3 regions of the Ferdinandcohnia sp. GQ5 genome follow, and region 1 is predicted to be linked to each of the others. Evidence: riboswitches for the same ligand, from Rfam matches in the RefSeq annotation. Region 1 holds a riboswitch; each other region holds the start of a gene.

What was found. Region 1 has a riboswitch for thiamine pyrophosphate ahead of thiC (phosphomethylpyrimidine synthase ThiC). Riboswitches for the same ligand answer to the same signal wherever they lie in the genome.
Region 2: linked by a shared signal. The riboswitch ahead of tenA (thiaminase II) and the one ahead of thiC (phosphomethylpyrimidine synthase ThiC) in region 1 are both predicted to bind thiamine pyrophosphate.
Region 3: linked by a shared signal. The riboswitch ahead of AC6CHV_RS01755 (thiamine phosphate synthase) and the one ahead of thiC (phosphomethylpyrimidine synthase ThiC) in region 1 are both predicted to bind thiamine pyrophosphate.

The regions. Positions count from the first base shown of each region.
Region 1 is NZ_JCAXEW010000002.1:233,854-241,020, reverse strand. Features, by position in the region: gene AC6CHV_RS03175 (Ger(x)C family spore germination protein) at 1-126, shown strand, start outside; gene AC6CHV_RS03170 (endospore germination permease) at 123-1,220, shown strand; TPP riboswitch at 1,671-1,785, shown strand; gene thiC (phosphomethylpyrimidine synthase ThiC) at 1,926-3,710, shown strand; gene AC6CHV_RS03160 (YetF domain-containing protein) at 4,175-4,858, opposite strand; gene AC6CHV_RS03155 (CBO0543 family protein) at 4,882-5,463, opposite strand; gene AC6CHV_RS03150 (phospholipase D-like domain-containing protein) at 5,695-7,167, opposite strand, start outside.
Region 2 is NZ_JCAXEW010000002.1:409,545-416,711, forward strand. Features, by position in the region: gene AC6CHV_RS04075 (helix-turn-helix domain-containing protein) at 1-769, opposite strand, end outside; gene AC6CHV_RS04080 (pectate lyase family protein) at 1,197-2,867, shown strand; gene tenA (thiaminase II) at 2,910-3,590, opposite strand; TPP riboswitch at 3,699-3,802, opposite strand; gene AC6CHV_RS04090 (lysozyme inhibitor LprI family protein) at 3,921-4,568, opposite strand; gene AC6CHV_RS04095 (glycine zipper domain-containing protein) at 4,701-5,159, opposite strand; gene AC6CHV_RS04100 (hypothetical protein) at 5,376-5,873, opposite strand; gene AC6CHV_RS04105 (ATP-binding cassette domain-containing protein) at 6,041-7,167, opposite strand, start outside.
Region 3 is NZ_JCAXEW010000001.1:378,983-386,149, forward strand. Features, by position in the region: gene AC6CHV_RS01745 (ATP-binding protein) at 1-658, opposite strand, end outside; gene AC6CHV_RS01750 (DUF4145 domain-containing protein) at 1,183-2,289, opposite strand; TPP riboswitch at 2,582-2,692, shown strand; gene AC6CHV_RS01755 (thiamine phosphate synthase) at 2,811-3,413, shown strand; gene thiO (glycine oxidase ThiO) at 3,403-4,515, shown strand; gene thiS (sulfur carrier protein ThiS) at 4,528-4,731, shown strand; gene AC6CHV_RS01770 (thiazole synthase) at 4,734-5,501, shown strand; gene AC6CHV_RS01775 (hypothetical protein) at 5,609-6,034, opposite strand; gene AC6CHV_RS01780 (histidine kinase) at 6,767-7,042, opposite strand.

The DNA.
Region 1 (7,167 bases):
TGGAAAAAGGATTGGAGTAAGAGATTCTCAGATGCAGGTATTACAGTTAAAGTGGATATACGTATTGATCGAACTGGGGTAACTGGTTCTCCATTACATTTGAAAGAAAGTGAGATCCAGAAATGAAGATTTCCAAGTATCAAATATTTTGGATGATTGCATCTCTAGAAATTGGAATGGTTTTGTTATTAACACAATCACCTGCTATTGAAGAAGCAAAGCAGGACGCTTGGATTTCATTTGTTCTTGCTGGGTTAGCAGGAATAGGAATCACCTTTGCTGCTGGAAAACTAAGTCTTCTCTATCCTAACCAAACATTCATTCAGTTTAGTCAAAGCATATTAGGGAAATGGTTAGGGAGAATAATAGTAATTCCATATTTTATCCATTGGCTTTCTGTAATAGGAGTTATTTTTCGTCAATCATCTGAAATTATCCAAATGACTTTATTTACGAAAACCCCGTTGTTTATTTTAATTGTACTTTTATTACTTTTAGTAATTTATGTGAATTACATAGGGGGGATTGAAGGCATTGGCCGGTGTAGTGAAATCATGGGCCCTTTGATATTTGTAATGGTTATTATTACTCTGTTGCTTAATTTTAATAATATAGAATGGGATAAGATTCTACCTGTTTATACTGACTCAGGACTAAAATCGATTTTACAAGGAGCTTTAACGCCTGTATCGTTTTATGGTGAGTCGGTTTTAATAATGATGCTACTCTCTTTTACAGAAGAACCGAAAAAAGGAGTAACATGGGCTGTATGGGGTGTAGGAGTTGTAGCTATTTTAGTGACTATTTCAACGCTAGAAATTCTAATGGTATTTGGAGCAGATTTGTCTTCAAGACTATGGTATCCATTTTTTGAGATGGCGAGATATATATCGCTTATGCAATTCATACAAAATTTAGAAATAATTGTGACTGTTATATGGATCTTCAGTATATTTATAAAATTGTCCATTTACCTATTCGTATCTAGTTATGGTATAGCACAATGGCTAAATATAAAGGATTGGCGAAAGGTTATTTGGTTTGTAGCAATAGCTTCAATAGTACTTTCTTTGATTTATCCTAATAATAATGCAGCTTCAGTTTCTTATCTTGAAAAATATTGGCTTCCATTTGTTCTCCCCATAAATATGATAGGTATTCCCTTGCTCCTTTGGGGAATTGGAGTTATTCGTAAAAATTCAAAACAAATTGATGAGTAATAATACAAGCAAGTGTAAAATTGGCCCCATCTGCTAAACAGGTGGGACCTATTTTACGCTTACTTATAAATCTACGTCCAGGAGATTCTTGTAGCTTTCTTTTTCTACTCATAATGAATAGTCAATGCTTTTCTTTCCTTATCAGCTGCCCAAATTAACTTTTCTTTATTTTCATTTGAAGTAACTAAAATAAAATTCCATGGTTGCATAAACCCTAATTAGGGAGCATGATGCGCAGCATTTAGTATTTTATGTATTATATTTTCTTTTCTGGGATAGGACAAAAATCTCGGGATGTCTTTTCTAAGATAAATGACCTTATATACTTCTTTTTCTTCCTAAGCAAACCTATTGCTGTCCGTCTCTAAACCAAATGGTTTTTATTTTTATATTTATTTATTGCTACTTTTATTTTACTTAAATCTCATGTATACTAATACAAAATTGAATAGAAATAACTAGGGGAGTCCAATAAGTTGGGCTGAGAGGGAAACACGTTGAAGTTTCTTGACCCTTTGGACCTGATCTAGATAATACTAGCGTGGGGAAGTTAGAAAAAATAATTCATGTATTGAATAAACTTCTACATACAAAGCCGGTCCATCCTTTTTGGATTCGGCTTTTTTTATTTAATTCATTTCTTTAATTCCGCTTTTATTGTCTAGAGCTCGTCCTTTAATTTAAAAAATGGGAGAGATTTACTCTATGTCAACAACTTCTTTAAACGAAAAAAACATTTCCATCATGTCTAGTTTTTCAGGTAGTAAAAAAGTTTATGTTGAAGGCTCAAGACCTGATATCAAGGTACCAATGCGTGAAATTAAACTAAGTCCTACAACGGGCGCCTTTGGTGAAGAAGAAAATCAACCAGTTCGTGTCTATGATACAAGCGGACCTTATACGGATGCTAATTATTCAGCTGATATTACAAAAGGTCTGCCTCCTCTTCGAAGCACATGGATCCATGAACGAGGAGATGTTGAGGAATATGAAGGAAGAAAAGTTAAGGCTACAGACAATGGATATAAGGACGAGAATGACCCACGTGCTAAAAATAATGTGTTCCCAGGTTTAAAGCGTAAACCATTACGTGCCAAAAAAGGTAGAAATGTCACACAGCTTCATTATGCAAGGAAGGGCATCATCACTCCTGAGATGGAATTTATCGCATTAAGGGAAAATATGAAACCTGAATTTGTGCGTGAAGAAGTTGCAAGAGGTCGAGCAATAATCCCTTCTAATATCAATCATCTAGAGGCAGAGCCTATGATTATAGGACGTAATTTCCATGTTAAAATCAATGCAAATATTGGGAATTCTGCTGTTTCATCCTCCATCGAAGAAGAGGTCGAAAAAATGACATGGGCTACACGATGGGGTGCTGATACTATTATGGACCTATCAACAGGGAAAAACATTCATACAACAAGGGAATGGATTATTCGCAATTCAGCTGTTCCTGTAGGAACCGTTCCTATCTACCAAGCACTTGAAAAGGTAAATGGTGTTGCCGAAGACCTTACTTGGGAGGTTTACCGTGATACTTTGATTGAGCAAGCCGAGCAAGGCGTGGATTACTTCACCATTCATGCTGGTGTTCTTTTGCGATATGTCCCGTTAACAGCCAAACGTTTAACAGGTATTGTATCCCGGGGTGGATCTATTATGGCACAATGGTGTCTTCACCACCACAAAGAAAACTTTTTATATACTCATTTTGATGAAATCTGTGAAATCATGAAAACTTATGATGTTGCATTCTCTTTAGGAGATGGTCTACGTCCTGGTTCAATTGCTGATGCTAATGATGAAGCGCAATTTGCGGAATTAGAAACTCTTGGAGAACTAACAAAAATTGCTTGGGAGCATGATGTACAGGTAATGGTTGAAGGTCCTGGTCACGTACCAATGCACCTTATTAAAGAAAACATGGACAAACAACTTGAGGTTTGTAAGGAAGCTCCGTTCTATACTCTAGGTCCACTTACAACTGATATAGCCCCTGGCTATGATCATATTACTTCTGCAATAGGCGCAGCCATGATTGGTTGGTTTGGTACGGCTATGCTATGTTATGTTACACCAAAAGAACACTTAGGTTTACCAAACCGAGATGATGTACGTGAAGGTGTTATAACTTATAAAATAGCTGCCCATGCTGCTGATTTAGCGAAAGGGCATCCAGGCGCGCACAAAAGAGATGATGCCTTATCAAAAGCCCGTTTTGAATTCAGATGGAAAGATCAGTTTAATTTATCATTGGATCCTGAACGCGCTTTAGAATATCATGATGAAACGTTACCTGCAGAAGGTGCAAAAACAGCCCATTTCTGCTCAATGTGTGGACCAAAATTTTGTAGTATGAGGATTTCTCAAGATATTCGTAATTACGCGAAAGAAAACAAGCTTGATACATTAGAAGCAATAGAAAAAGGAATGAAGGAAAAAGCTGAAGAGTTTAAGGAATCTGGTGGTACATTATATCAATAACTCTTGTAGTTAGGAGTTTTACGTTGAAGTTCCTAAAGATGAGAGATTAATCAACTAAAGGATCTCCTTGCTTGTTGGAGAAACATTTAAAAGAGTTTAAACAATGTAGATATCAAAGGCTAATACTTGAAATAAATGTCATAAAATAAAGAAGCTTGGGGATATTAACCCCAAGCTTTTGATGTACTACTTCCTTTTACCACTGAACTCCTTGCGAATCTTTACCATCAGGTATAATAGTCTTAAACTTATAGTTAAGGATAGGAGATATGCTGAACCTACAATTCCTCAATGAATTTTAATCAGAACTCCGAGAGGACACTTGACTGACGAACTTCAAACTGTCCAAGGGTAGATTCATAACTGGTAGATCTCTATTTTCCTATGTTCCTTACTGATTCATCTCTTATAAAATTCAATTTATATTCACCAAGGAAATTGATGTGCTCCTATCCTAACAAATATTATTTAGGACTTACATGTATGCCTTCACTCTCTCGCCAATCTGCGTAAAGTATTCGCTTTACATTATTATATCCGTTAATAGTTAATTGGCTATCTAACCACTGTTGATCAAATCCGAGTTCATGTAAATTTTCCCATAAGATTTCCCCATCTATAATTAACGATGTTGGGAGGTCTACTGAACTTTCTGGAAGATTGAGATCTTTCTTTTCGGGTCTTTGATACTTTGATTGTAATAAGATACTTATTTGCCCATTAGTTTCTAATATACCGTATTTGACTTCGCGAACAGAAAAAACCTGATTTTGTCGAAGTATACTTAATACTTGATTTACATCCAATTTGTTCTTTTTAAGTAATTTTCTATCCATTACACCATCCCGAATAATGATGTTATGATCGCCAAATAAGAGAGAACGTATCGATTTATTTTTTAGAGTCAAGAACTCTATCCCTAACATGAGAAGCGTCCACAATCCGATGGCATATAAAAAGTGAAAAATCCCTACTTTATTTTGATAAATGGTATTTCCTAAAAAATCTCCAAGCACTAATACAAAAACTAAGTGAAACGGAGTTAACTGAGAGATGGATGTTCTACCTGTTATGATAATGATAAAAAATAAGGTGACAAAACCAACAATGGTTTTGAGCGTGAGTAAACCAATACTAACTTCCTCCAAAATTTTTTCCTCCAGTTTAAATTTTACTTCGTTATAAGATCTTGAGGTATAGATAAAGATGCTAGCTTTATTATTAAAGCTCGAGTTAGTATACCAACAATGATGTAATATATAAACGAATATAAGTATCTCCACTCTAAATAATTAACAAGTTTGATCCACTCACAAAAAGGTTCACATAGATAGGCATATGATAGAGCCATAATAATCTGGGCTAAAATAAAAGATTTCCAAGTTCTAAAATATTGATATAACAACATGTAAGCTACAGGTACCATTGAAAAATCAAAAGGAAAGGCGCGAGGAATAATAGGTAGGAATGCGATGGGGTAATCCCAAAAACTATATTGTGCACCAACTACATCTAATAAGGTTGTTGTCAAAATAATTATGGTACCAAATAAAAGAATTTCTAAAATAATGTCTCGTTTAACAAGTTTAGCCCATATAACCCAAGGCACAACTAAAAAAATGACTAGTATCCACCATTCCCAAGTTAAAAACTCATTCTTTAGCCAACCATTTAATTCTAAATGATAAAGCTTATCTTCTAATAAGCGTATTTCCTTAAGATTTCCACCAAATATATGATCTATTGGAATCACCTCTATATTTAAAATAAATGATTCAAGATAATTTTGGATTCAAACACTTTGGTCCATTTTTAGTATGACCTTTTTTTAGTAATGGATTTCCAACGTGAATAAGAAAAAACCCATATTGAAGTTCTAACACGGGTTTTTAACTTTTTTCAAATGAATCATGAATATCTTAAATACAATGACACTTTTTAAATCTAGATTCAAGATTGAAAAATAAAAACAGGATAAATCAACTTATAATAATGGAGAAAGCAGGCGAGAACCATGTTCAACAATGCGCTCGGTTAGGGATCGTTGCAATAAATCTTGAATTCTTAACGGTACAGAATCAGTAAGATCCCTCTCGAACTGCACTGTGAGTTCCCTTGCCACATCAGCACTGTACACGACTTGACATACCTCATAATTTAGGCGAAAACTTCTCATATCATAGTTTGCTGCACCTACTTCTGCAATTTCCTCATCAATGACTATCAGTTTCGCATGTAACATTCCTTTATCGTACTGGTAGATTTGGACCCCAGCTTCTAGAAGTTCCCCGTAATAGGTATGACTTGCAAAGCCCACGATTTTTTTATCAATATGGCGAGGAACAAGTAATCTTACGAGTACACCACGCGCCACAGCTGTCTTTAATGCCATAATAATATCTGTTTCTGGTATAAAGTAGGGCGTTGTAATATCAATGGTTTTTGTCGCTTGTGTAATAAAAATAAAGTAAGCTTGACGAATAACTGGTGTAGGAATCCCAGGGTTTCCTTCCAACGTATGGATGTAAGCTTTTTGCAATTCGCCTGTTATTTTGTGGGTATTGTCTGTTTTACCTTCTATTGGCCATAACTCAGATCCTATTTCGGCAGACCATCTTGAAAGATCTATCCTACCGGTTGGATTGGTTTCCTTTGATTTATATTTTGGGATATTAGTGACTTTTTTCGTACCACCAGATTTTGTTATAGACTTTATCCGTTCTGGTACAGCGATATTCCAATGAACGTCGAAGATAGTCTGCAAATCACTTGTTGTTTCCCCAATGATTTGCAAATGAGTGTCCCTCCAAAATCCTACGTCTGGCTTTAATCCTGTATATTCATACCCAACGTTCATACCGCCAGTAAAGGATTCTTTTCTGTCAATCGTGACAATCTTACAATGATCCCGATAATTCCAATTGGATAAAATCCAGGGAAAGCTTAAAGGAAATATTGTCCGACATTCTATCCCTGCTTCCACCATCTGAAGAATTTTTTGATGCGGAAATTTTTTACTCCCCCAACCATCTCTAATAAAACGAACCCGCACTCCATTTACTGCTTTTTCAATCAGCAATTCTGTGATGCGATTACCAATTTGGTCGTTCCGATAAATGAAATATTCCAGGTCAATGGTTTTTTGAGCTTTTTGTAGGGATTCGATAAGTTGTTCATATTTTGCTATTCCATTGTTTAGTACTCGCACTTTACCGACTCGAAGCCCATGCACAGTGAAAGGTCGTAAAGCATCGGCGATTATCGATGCTGTATCAGTATATGTATCAGGTAATTTATCAGACTCACTTTGAGTAGAGATTAATCTTTTACGATGAATAAGCTTGGGATTTGATGCGCCAAGGTATAATATGAAACCAATGACAGGCAAAACAAGGACGATTACTATCCAATTCAAAGCTTTAGCTGGCCGACGAACTTCCCAAATTGCTATGAATAA
Region 2 (7,167 bases), 180 kb from region 1:
AATAACCCACTTTTCCTGCAATTTGATTCACTTTCAAGCTTGTATGTATTAAGTATCTTTTTGCTTCATTTATACGGATTGCGTTCAAGTATTCAATAAAACTGCATCCAGTGTATTTTTTAAAAAGTCTACTTATATACTGCTCATTTACATGAAAATGATAGGATAAAACACCAAGTGAAATATCGCTTGTAAAATTGTTATTAATAAATGTAATAATCTTTTCGATTTCATTTTTACCAGTGTTATCTTGTTGTCCCGAAACTTTCATCTTTTCTAAAGGACACGCATCCTCTATCAGTCTATTACTTTCAATTAATAATTGGGATAGCAAAGATCTAAGGTACATATCCCTTTCCTTTAGATTCTTTTGGTACTCCTCGAATAGCCTCATTATGATAGTGTTAATTAATTCTCTTTTATTTTGAGGAATCGATATAATGTACGGTCCATTTTCAAAGAGCTGCTTCACGATATGTTGTTCGCCTAAACTCAAGAAGCACTCCCTAAAGTTTATCACCATTCGCTCATACACTTGATTGCTTTTCTTGACCGTTTTATGGATCACATTTTTATCAATAAAAACGAGATGCTGATTCTTTACTAGGTACTCTTCCCCATTAATAATGTAAATCCGTTCCCCTTTGGATAAATAATAAATTTCGTAATCTTGGTGCAGATGATGTGTTGCCATTGACGGATGGTATCCACTAAAACGATTTATATAAAAAGGCTGTTCACGAAGAGAAACACTTATTTTTTGCACCACTATTCAACTCCTCTCCAAATGAGCCAACAAAATTCTTTATTCGTGTTCTCATTTTTCACCCGCTTAAAACTTGTACTCTAGTTATGTTCTTTTTATTACATGTTCATCTGCCCATATCCTTCATTTTTTAAGGAATCGCAACTTTACTCCTATTTAACAAACGAGGAACTAGGAAAAAGGAACCCCCTCTCCTGTGTACATGCCTAAACACCTTCGAAAATGTAAACAGAAACGTCTTCTTCTCACAAAATATGTAATGAGAAGCTTGCTAAACTAATATAGAAGTTTTTGAATTCACAAACATGAAAGGGTTTACAAGAATAATCTAATGTTTACCGTTAGACGTTGATTGGAGGTGTAATATAAAGGCTTGTTTGTATTTGGTTTGCATTGAGACTTAGTTAAAAAATTGCAAAGGTGGTATTTTATGAAGTTTAGAAAAGCAATGGTATTGGTTATGGTTTTTTCCTTATTTGCGCCATTTTTCTTGACCGGAAATGGTACGGCTCACGCTGCAGCAATCGATTCGATTCCCAACACTATTAGGTATATGAAAGATTATGACAGTAGTTTTCTATCTGTTTCTGGTTATGCCTCAATAGGGGTGAATGACCGAAGTGAATACATTGATACACCCTATTATCGACAGGTCAAAACAGAAAGAGAGTTTTTACAGGCCATTTTGGATGCACAAGCTGGAAGTGTGAAAGTAATTGAAATCGCTAAGGACTTAAATTTTGGGTGGAAGAATCTAAATCTGAGTTCTGAGGAAACAAAGAAGTTTCGTTTCATTACGAAATATCGAGATCCTATGAACGGATTTACCAATCCAAAAATAGAAGCTTCTGGTGTTTCACAACTAAATATTGATAATATTGAAGGACTCACGATTTTTTCAAAAAAAGGAAAAACGATAAGATCTGTCGAGTTAAAATTACAACGGTCTACGAACGATATCGTCATTCGTAATCTGAACTTTGATGGCATGTGGCAATGGGATGATACAGGAAAACACAAGGAAGTAGGCTGGACTTATATTAAAATAAATGGTGCCAACAATGTATGGATTGACCATTGCAAATTTCCAATTGCAGCGGATGGATTAATTGATACAGAGAACGGTGGCTCCAACATCACCATTTCCTGGTCTGAATTCGGATTACCTGCAGATGAAAATCCCTCAACAGACACTGATATTTATCAAACGATTCAATTTATGGAAGAGAAATATGCTTCAAATGAACTGAATTCCGATAGTGTGTATTACAACATGCGAAATGAAGGTGCCACTAAAGAACAAATCATGGCCTATGCTGCGTATCACAGTAAGGTGCATTTATCAGGTTCAGGTGATAAAGACTATGTGAATTATGTGTCTAGTAGTGGCGATGAGATAAAGGATGGCAATCAAAGAATACGTTTAACACTCGCTTATAATACCTATACCAATGTTGGACAGAGAATTCCTATGATACGCCAAGGTTCTGGTCATGCGTACAACTTGTATTTGGACAATTCCTCTCATCAAGCGATTTTAGAGAATGTCTCGGCAATTGCTGAATTTGGAACAGATACACTTTCACGGGCACTAAATGCTAGAAATGGAGCCTCGATTGCAGCAGATACATCTGTATTCAATGACATTAACGAGCCAATCATTGGTGCAGAGATTCAGGGATTAGATACTAAAAATATGGACGCCCAATGGGCTGAGTTATTCCAAGCAGCTTATAATAGAAACTTAATTGTAAACTCAAAAATTACCAACCAATATGGCACGTATACAGGAAGCAGCTGGGACAATAATGGTGAAAATCTGTTTACAACAGGATTTATATGGTATGACAAATCAACAATCGGAAATTGGGCATGGTCTTCTCATATTGTTGGAAGTGAAAATATGAGTAAAATGAATCCACCTACTGATCCATTTACCTTTGAATATAACTATGACGAGAAACTCCCTTATACGTATACCGTGGTTCCTTTAGACAGCGTTGTTCCAACACTTACAAAATATGCAGGTGCAAACAAGGTAAATATGAGCCCAATTGCATGGTTAAAAACTGACTATAACTCCAACAGTAAAGGTCGATAATATAGGGGGACAGAGGTTCTTTGTCCCTCTGTCCCCATGTCCTTACAGTTTAATTGGCCACTCCTCAAGGTTTTCAGCCATATCCCAGAACATATACTCAAACAAACTGGTTTTGACGACGATTTCTTCAAGTACAGCTAAATCTCGTTCCGGTTTTTCGCTTGCGATTTCATTGATTAGCGTCTTACAATCTTCCGCCAAGGCAGTAAACTCATCGGATGAATACATTTTCACCCATTCACCATAAAATTCATGTTCAACAGCTCCATGCCATGTTACGAGCTCTTTTCCAATAAAGTTATAGCTCCAAGCACAAGCAAGGACTGCTGCGACAACATTATCTACACCACCGAGCTGCGCCACATTCAACATGTAACTTGTGTAAGAAGTTGTAGTTGATGAAGGCTTTGTTGCCTCAAGCTCTTCAGCTGATATTCCAAATTTTGCGGCATATTGGCGGTGAAGATCCATTTCCATCTCTAATGTCCCATGCAAAAGGTTTGCAAATATGGACATCGTTTTTAAATCTGGAGCTTTTGCACTCCCTAATGCAAATAGACGGCAATATTCAATCAGGTACACATAATCCTGCTTCATATAATGCTTAAACTTATCCTTATCCAACCAACCCTCGCCAATCCCTTTCACAAATGGATGCTCCAAATACGAATTCCAGATAGGCTCCACTCGATTCCATAAACGATCTGTAAAAAGACTACTCACTTTCTTGTCCCCTCTCTCCATTTGACCTTGGGGAGATAAAAAAACAAAAACCCATCACTAGTTTGCTAGGAATGGGTTAGGCAATATAAAATCGTTCAGTCTAAACATAACGTGCCAACTCCACTTCCCTACGCTAGTGTTACCTAGATCAGGTTCAAAGGGTCGATATTTCTTCTATCTCTCAGCACAAAAATGCTCCCCTAGTCGAATTGTTAGATTATTAAGTTACTAGATACTAGTTAATCATAGTGGCTATGAAAAGGCAACTATTCATGTCCATTGTCCCGCTTGAGTCATTGTCCTACTCCGAGCTTACCCCAATAAAAACAATCATTTCATATACTTTGCAACCAACGCATAGCATCTTTCCCTAGTTAGACTTGCTTTGGTAGCAACATATTCTAAGGTTTCCGTCGAGCCACCTTTATATTTCAGTGAAGATTCTTTTGCAGTTTCATCTCTATATTTAATCCAATTCCGCTGTTCTTCTCGTAATTGATCCATCTGTTCAGAATCAAGCTGTTCATTCAATACACCATAAATTTCGTTCAATTTCTGATCCCACTTTTTATACCTTGCCGCCTCTTGTTCTTCTAATTCTGCCATTGTTGTTGTATCTTCGGCGTTTCTATCTGCTTCTTCCAATTCATTTAATTCTTTGAGATATGTATCCTTCATACCTTGGTTTATTTCTTTGTTGTCACTAGACTTCGATGACTCTTCATTTTCATTCGTTGATGGTTCTTTAGATGTCACATCTTTGTTTTTAATCTGAGTATGTTCAGGACTCTCAGATTTAACTATTTCACCTGGCTCCTCATCGGTAGCCGGTTTTTCCTCTGTTTTTAGATCGGTGCTAGTTTCTGATTCTTCATTTTCTGGTTTAGCATTTGCCTCATCCGTTGAATTACTACATGCAACCAACGAGAATAATGCTATGATAATTATTACAATTTGTAAACGCTGTTTATTTTTCATTACACTGCCTCCTCTACCAAACTAGTATATCATAAAATTTTCCAGTAACATTTAAGGAAGTTCAAATTCTTTTTTAAGCAATCCTCACCTAATGCAAACAAAAAACACTCACATTTGTAAGTGTTCGATCGACTATATTGTGTTACCTTTTTTCTTAGCATCTGCATCCAAACCAGCACCAATGGCAATACCCATGCTCATACCAAACGATATACCTAACGCAAAGTTGTCAATTATTGTTAATCCAAACACTACACCTAAACTCATACCAATGGACATATATAATGATAGATAAAATCCTTCTGATACCAACTTATGCTTCTTCTGAAGATGTGAAACAATTCCTTGAATGACTTGTTTATGCTGTTTACATTCTTGCTCAATACTATCTATTTTTGCTTCTAACCCCATAAAATGTTTCTTTAAATCAACTAGATGTTCTCGACATTCCTCACAATTCGTCGATAAAGAATCCAGCTTTTCAACCACTCTTTCACATTTATTTAAATCAAGTTTTTTTGCTTGTTCTTTACTTATGTTACTCCTTAGCTTCCTTAAATTTGTTTTTATATCGTCTACAAGATTTTTCAATACACCACCGCCTAATGAAATCTTAATTTGGCAAAGGATCGTTTTTTCTTATACCTTATATACGAATAAAACTCGATTTAGTTTCATTTTTCCATCCACTTTTTACCACTCCTGTTAAAACCGATACAAAAAAAGGAGAGGATTAACAATAATCCTCCCGGTTCCTTTTTTTTAAACTACTCCATATATTAATGAACATTACTCACGAAATTAAGATTAATCAACCATATTGGCGAATGGCCTCTTTCTATGTATTTTTTTAAAACCCTTAATCAGTTGATTTTTTACATCATTAGGATCCTCAACGGTTAGTTCCTTCCAACAAACAATCAAATGATTAATATCCTCTATTTGCCAAATAACCCTACCACCGTAGTGGCTTGCATTTTTCCCACTACCAAATTTTAACAACTGTTTTATTCTTGAATTCAAAGTTGCAGAGCTTTTTCCACCACCGGCTTTCCCGATATAGATTACTTTCGTATTCTTTATCCAACTTTCATTTAATTTTTCTACTGGAACATTCGGATCTTTCCCTTTAAAATAACCACCCGTACCTTCTGTTAAAAACTCTGGTGAATCATCAGGGGTATAAAGCACCATATAAACCCCTTTATTATGTGGAACGATAGAGTGATTTTGCATCAATTCAGTAACCGGAATATAACCTTCGAAGCCATAATCTTTAATTGATTTAAAATTATTATAATCCATAACATCACCTCATTAAATGAGTATGAGTGCAACTTACTTTTATTCAATCTAATTGTATAGAAACAGGATCATTATCCACCTTGGCTACTGATGCGTCCTTTCGTTATTCATTTAAAAAAGGCACATGAACCCTTAAGTATACAGGGTTTAGGCACCTCTTCTTTTCTTTAAATATACTTAGCTGTTATTGATCGTTCACAATTTTTTAGTCCTCCAGGTGGCCCTTCATATAAAATTTCTCCACCACCTGTACCTCCATCTGGACCTAAATCAATAATCCAATCACTATTTCGTATGACGTCTAGGTTATGTTCTATGACAATAACTGTATTACCCTTTTCAACTAATTTTTCGATAATCGCTAGAATATTGGAAACATCGGACAGATGCAGTCCGGTTGTCGGTTCATCTAAAATATAGATATTCCCCTTTTTATTTATCTCTTTTGCGAGCTTCAGTCGTTGACTCTCTCCACCAGATAATGTGTTTAGTGGTTGGCCTAAAGACAAATATCCAAGTCCAACAGTCGCCATACTTGTCAATTGGCGCTTGATATCTTTGGCTTCAAAAAACTCCACAGCTTCTGCTACAGACATATCCATAACCTCTACAATATTTTTTCCTTTGTACAGGTATTGAAGGACCTCCTGTTTGTAACGATCTCCGTGACATTCACTGCATTCCATTTCCATTTTATCCATGAAGGATAAGTTAAGCTCTACCGTTCCTGTTCCACCACATGTTTCACAAGCACCTTTTGAATTATAGCTGAATAATCCACTCTCCACATTGTTCGCTTCTGAAAATGCTTTTCGAATCGAATTCATAATACCGGAGAAGGTTGCCGGATTGGATCGTATGTTACCATGAACCTGGCTTTGGTCTATACGAATGGAATCTGGAAAATCCTTTGCAAAAACCTCGTTTACAAGCGTACTTTTACCAGAACCCGCTACCCCCGTAACAACAGTAAAAACTCCGATTGGCACGCGAATGCTCACATTTTTCAAATTGTGGAGGCTACTTTTTTTACTTTCCAAAAACTCATTAACAGGTCTGGGATTTGTTTTAATTTCCATTTTCTTGTTTAAAAACTGAGCAGTAAGTGTATCAGAAGATAATAACCCCTGATAACTTCCACTATACATGATATGTCCTCCACCAGTACCTGCATTTGGACCAACATCGATGATATGGTCTGCAATTTGAATAACATCAGGGTCATGCTCCACAACTAAAACCGTATTTCCCTTATCTCTTAACTTTACTAGTAATTCATTTAATCGGTAGACAT
Region 3 (7,167 bases), on a different contig from region 1:
TGACTTCATGAGAAATACTTGACGCAAGGTGACTAACTACCTCTAATTTCTCAGCTTTGATAACTTGCATATTCGTGTAGGAGCTCTCTTGTAGCATTTCAGAGAAATACACAATAAAGAATGTACTTATTAGATGAACTAAGAAAAATGTGATAATTACCTTATAATCAGACACATGTAAATGTCCAAGCAAAAATCGTATGACTAAAACAAATGTACAAATAAAGAACGAAAAACTACATGCAATAAGGATTCTTCTATGCTTTGAAGCTCTATCAAAAATATTTCGAATTAGAAATATAACAGATAAAATGATTAAACTTGCAATGGCTGATGCATAAAAACCAATTCCGAATTCTCCTAAATAAAGACGAATGATTAGAAAAATAACGACTAAAGTGACACTAGCTTTTCTCCCAAGGTATAAACCACCAACCATAATGGCAACCGTCCGTAAATCCAAGATAATCTCATCACCAATATGAAACGGAAATAGCATACAACTAATCATGGCTATGATGACCGAAATTAATTGTATTCCCTTTTTTAGTTGGCATGACAAATTCTTAACATTTGTTTCAATGATATGAGGAATAAACAAAATAAAAACGACCAAAAAAAGCAAATTTAATAATAAGGTTTCTATATAATTAAACACATTATTCCCCCTGTTTCTGGTTAGAAGAATCATCTTAGGAAACTATCCGACAAAAATTAATAAATAAAGAATGTTTATGAAATTATTTTATGTTTATGCACTCACCTTTTTTTGATTTCATCGAATAATTTATTCCACTGCTGATGGAATATTTATGAGGGATAATTCGCCACTCTAATGGATTGCTCCTATAAATTCGTCAAAAAATAATAATTTCCTTCTTTTTTTTACTCATATTGTCGTATTTTTATTATGGTTTTAGTAAATTTTTGAGACTATTTCCGAAATTGAAAACATTTTGTTGCAAATTGCAACAAAATGATAGTTTTTATGTCTTAAGAGATGAAAAGATTGAAGAAAGTAAAATGGATATATCACTCTATTACTGAGAATCCGCCGAGTTTACTGTTGCTAACTGGAAATACTGCCACTATTCCGGATTTACTGCCACTACTAAAAAAGCCACCCAGTCCGGGTGGCTCATAATTTTTTATGTGTGACACTAACATCGGAATGTTCTCGGTTTACTTCCCCTTCAACTGCTTAAACAATCTCGCTACATTCACAACCCCAACATTTTTATATTTTCCGAGAATCACAAGCTCCTTCGGAAGTTGTCCAACTGTATGGATTCCATCTTCGTTTAATTGTTTAATAAGGCTGGGTACGCCTATAAACTCGTCTTTAATAAGAGGAATCTGTTTAAGAGAATCTGTTAGGATCATGTAATCTGATTTGTAAAATAAAAGCAGTTCTCCTGGTCGTTCAAGAGTTACTTTTCTACGAATCTTTTCTTCTTCAATAAAGATTTTTAACTCCTCGAAGAATTGTTTATCATTGTTTTCATTAAAACGTTTAACATACTTATGCAAGTCTTCGAGATTGCTTGGTAATTCGCTCATAATACGCGCTTGCTGCTCAGCACCTAGTCTAATTAAAAAAGTCTCTGATTTATCAAATCGTTGTGGCAGCAAAAAAGCATCACGTAGAAAATATGGAACTTCCAACGTATCCCCTTTATACTCAATCGTACGAATCGTTGTATATCCCGGCTCTGCCATTTTTGATGGAGTAACTTCTGTTGTAACTGCAACCTCATTTTGAACCTTCGTATCGGGTGTTCCCTTTTTCATAGAAGCAACTAATACATCTTCTAGTGATTTCAACCGAAGCTCTAGTTCGGTAATATCGTAACGCTCTTCCTTTGGAGTTGTCGGATCCTGATAAGCTGGTACTTCGATTGTTAAGGAGCTATACACTTCAACAAACCATCTCACAATTTGGTAAATTGCTTCCCATGATAACAGTGCTTCCGAATAACGAAACCTTCTCTTGTCATGTGAGGCTTGATTACCTAGTTGACGAACTAAATGAAGGGCATCCCTTATCTCTGATGTTAGAATTCCTTCATTATCTAAAAGAGTGAGTCTTTCTTTTAGGGTTATGCGAGGATCTTCTTTCATTTTTTCATATTCCATTACTTGCTGCAGAATATTTTCAACGAGTACCCTTGAATGAGTTAACATTGTACGTGGACTTGTAAAAATGGAGTGTTCCAATTCCCCAGCTAGGAATGCTAATTCTTTGGATATCGGCTCTAGAAATCTATAAAAATACTCAGATGAATTCATATCATGATGTTCCTTTCTTACATGCAAACTGAAGGCCTGAATCTGTATATAGAGAGACTCAGGCCGTCCAGAGATTCTTTTATTTTAGGTGAAAAACAGATGACAAGCAAGGAGGATATCTGAATTCGGGTATTTGCGAATGTTTAGTAAGTTCCCATTTAATTTGAGACATTGCCATCAGAGGTAACAAAGAAACTGGGACAAGGGACCTGTCCCTCTGACCCATTGGAAACTTATGCCTTTTCAATTGGACGGAATTGTGGTAATTTTAGGTTATAAGTTAATAGTTTTGTATTTTCACTAGGGGAACTCTTGATAAGAGCTGAGAAAAAAGTAGTGTACTTTGAAACCCTCATTACCTGAACAGGCTTGTACCTGCGTAGGGATGTGGTTAAGGCAATCGTTTTTTATGTGTATACATATCAACCACTTTCCTACTTTGGAGAGTGGTTTTTTGTTGTGCTTTAGCCGTTATATTCCTTTTTTACGCTGCAAGTTGTTAGACGAAAAGGAGTAGTTCAATGAAATTAATTGCTGTGACGGATGATCGACAATCCGTAAAAGCTATTGCTGAAAAAATTATTGCGATTAAAGATGTAATTGATTACGTGCAGATTCGAGAGAAATCAAAATCTGTTCTCGAAATTGTGTCCTTAATCGAATATTTACTAAACAACGGTGTGAAGAAAGAGAAGATCATCATCAATGACCGACTTGATGTTGCACTATGTATGGATATACCTACTGTTCACTTACCTGAACACAGCCTACCTGTAAAGATGGTGAAAAAATGTGTACCGCAAATGAGAGTGGGTTGTAGTGTTCATTCCTTTGAAAAAGCAAAAGAAGCGGAGGCAAATGGTGCAGATTACATCCTATATGGCCATTGTTTCGAAACGAAGAGCAAACAAGGTCTAGCCCCAAACGGGATTGAGCCTTTATTTCAAATGAAAAAAGAACTGAGCATCCCTGTTTATGCAATTGGTGGCATTACGTTAGAAACATTACCATCTATCAAAGAAGTTGGGGCCGATGGTGTGGCAATCATGTCCAGTATTTTTGCGACAGATGAACCTTATTCCATCATAAAAACATTCAGTGAGGCGATTCATCATGAAAAATAGGTATGAAGTAGTTGTTATTGGTGGTGGAATTATTGGTTGCTCCATTGCTTATTATTTAGCCAATGCGCAAATGGATGTTGCGCTATTTGATGGAGGGCAAATTGGTGCGAAAACAACCAAAGCTGCTGCAGGCATGCTTGGTGCTCATTCCGAAAGCGATGGTGATTTTTCCCTCTTCTTCCCTTTTGCAAGATCGAGTCAACTTGAGTACATACGATTAAAAGATGAACTCTTTGATTTAAGTGGTATTGATATTGGATATCGAAATGGCGGCATTTTAAAGCTAGCATTCACTGAAAATGAAATGCTAGACCTCCATTCACTTTTAAAGCAGCCAACTGTAAAAGAGCTGAGCGGGCAAGAAGTCCAATGTATGGAACCAGGGATTAGCGATGACGTTTTAGGAGCTGCCTATATCAAAGATGATGTGAACGTTATTCCGACTAGTACGTGTGAGGCTTTTGCAAAAAGCGCCCTAGTTCTTGGTGCTTCTATTTTTGATAGCTGTCACGTCTATGAAATCGAAAAACATGATAACAACTACATTGTAAAAACAGCTAAAGGCAATGTCAAAGCAAAGCACATCGTTATAGCAACTGGTGTCTATAGTAATCACCTTTTTCAGAATCTAGGAATCTCTGAACAACTGTCACCTGTAAAAGGAGAAAGTATCATTGTTAAGCACGAGAAACCTCTATTGCAGCACACGGTGTTCCATGACAAATCCTATATCGTTCCAAGAAATAACGGAAAACTCGTGATCGGAGCAACGATGATTCCAGATGACTGGAGTGAATCGATTAGCCTTGATAGTGTTCAGAGTTTAATTAATAAAGCGAAAATGATGCTCCCCTCCTCTGCTAACTGGAAGATTGAAGGGTTTACATCTGGTTTGAGACCTACCACATTTGATGGGCATCCATTTATCGGCAGACACCCTGAGGAGGAACAAATTTTGATTGCCTGTGGCCATTTTCGAAATGGGATTCTCCTTGCCCCCGCAACTGGGAAAATGATACGTGACCTAATTTTAAATAAAGAGGTAAAACAGGAATGGATCGATGCTTTTCGTATTGATCGAAGACAAAAAACGTTGATTTAGGGAGGTGAGAACATGAAGATTAGACTTAACGGAGAGCAGGTTGAACTTCCTGAAGAAGTAAATTCAGTGGATAAGCTTTTGACTCATTATAACTTGGAAAATCGGATCGCGATTGTAGAGATTAATGAGGATATTATTCAAAAAGATGACTATAAAGCGATGAGACTTAAAAATGGCGATATTATTGAAATCGTCCAATTTGTAGGAGGAGGATAATCATGTTAACAATAGCAAATCGTACATTCCATTCTAGACTTTTATTAGGAACAGGAAAATATCCATCTTTTGAAATTCAAAAGCAAGCTGTTGAGGTTTCAGATGCTGAAATTTTAACGTTTGCTGTGAGAAGAATGAACATTTTTGAAGAAAGTCAGCCCAATTTTTTAGAGCAATTGGACTTAACGAAATATACACTTCTTCCAAATACAGCAGGAGCTAAAACTGCTGAGGAAGCGGTTCGAATAGCGAAACTAGCTAAAGCATCTGGATTGTGTGACATGATTAAGGTTGAGGTTATAGGAGATGACAGGTCCCTTTTACCAGACCCAATCGAAACGTTGAAGGCATCGGAAATGCTTCTCAATGAAGGTTTCATTGTGTTGCCGTATACGTCAGATGATGTAGTGCTAGCTAAGCGATTAGAGGATCTCGGTGTACATGCGATTATGCCGGGGGCAAGTCCAATTGGTTCAGGTAAAGGAATTATTAACCCGTTAAATCTAAAATTTATTATTGAGCAATCTCAAGTTCCGGTCATTATTGATGCGGGAATTGGTTCACCAAAGGATGTTGCTCATGCAATGGAACTTGGAGCAGATGGTGTTCTGTTAAATACGGCTGTTTCAGGTGCAAAGGATCCAGTAAAAATGGCACTCGCTGTCAAACTTGCGTTAGAAGCAGGAAGACTAGGCTATGAGGCCGGACGCATTGAGGAAAAAGATTACGCAGTAGCGAGTAGCCCTTTAACAGGGTTGGTAGGATCTTAACAATTACTGAAAACCAATGGCCTGACCCCTTAAGCATGCTTAAAGGCAGGCCATTGGAATATCCACGTTCATGAATATTGTTGCAACTCCAATAGAAATGTTCTTGTTTAGCGATTATTTGACCCTAGTCCAGTTCCGTCTCGACAACCATCATATCCAGTAGTACCTGCACCAGGACCTCCATTAACACCAGCGCCTGTTCCAGCACCACTGCCTGCTGTTCCAGTTCCCATCGCACCAGCACCACCGGTACCAGTAGTTCCTGTCCCAATACTAGTAGTACCAGTACCACTTTGACCATAATAGAGGTCATCATTACAATCTTGGTTACGGTCATTCATGATGTTACTACGGCCATTGTTATTGTCAAATCTGTCGTTTTGATTGAAACCATGCCCATTATCGTTTCTTTGATTCAATATTTTGACATCCCCATTATTTTTGGTATCAAAGTTATTATCGTTACCTTGACATCCTGCAAGTCCGACAACTAATAATGCTGCACCTAAAATAGTTTTGACAGGTTTCCTCATGTATTAACCCCCTCTTTATAGAAACGTTAAAAATTTTAACGCTCATATATAGAATGGCTTAACACATGTCTATCTAAATCTGTTAGATAACGGTAATACAATGGGGTTTTTTTCAAACCCAAAATCCTTAAAGATGACGTTAAAACCCAACTGCCTTAGAATCAAATATAGACTTTAGGTTTTTTATCAACTCTACTTGATCCTCCTCTGATATTAAATCAGTATAAATTTGTTCTTCCTTTCCATTGTTCATAATAAATAGAATGACATCACTAACTTGAACAACTACCTCTACTTGGCCAAATAGAATTTGTTTTCTTCGAAAAAGAAATCCTCTGTATATAGATAAACTTTCGCCTTCAAGAAAAAGATAGTCTTTTTTATTTAATTTAAAATAGTATATTGCCCTAAGTATCGCAATCAAAATGGAGGAAATTAAAATAATAAATATGATTGGATTTGTAAAATTAGCTGCATCAAAGATTATATAATAATATATACTTAAAAAAATGATAATGAGTACGTATAAAATTGAATTTATCGCTTGTCTAATCCATTTCTTTTTTGATGTAAATTTGTACCCCGTTACTCGTCACCTCCTTTTCACGAACGAATTTTAGTGATAGTAACATAATATTCAATGTTCTTCATCATTATGATTTTAATAATAATTTCTCCCTCACCATCCATCGATAAACAAGTTAAAACTATGATGGATAATTTAAAATAAACCTAAGTCCCAAAGTTCCCAAACAACATCATACTAATTGTGAAAATAATGATAATTAGTAAAGCAAACATACCCACTAACGAAAAAGCGACATTAATAATTTTCAAACGTCCTTTTTCACTTAATATCGCGGTTATAAATGACCCTATTAACAGGCTTAACAACAGCAATAAGTCTAATGATTCAGGTAAAGGTTCTATTGCTTGTGGGATTACAAAACCTAGAACGATAAAAAGACTTATTAAAATCAATGAAATCAAACCTAGAGATTTTTTCAACACATCCACCTCTTTAAAGAAAACTTCTAATATCAACGTTTAACTCTCTCCGAATAATTCTACAAATTGGTACAATTTTCCTTCTCAATAACTTGAAACAATTTCCTCTATGCATATTTTATTAC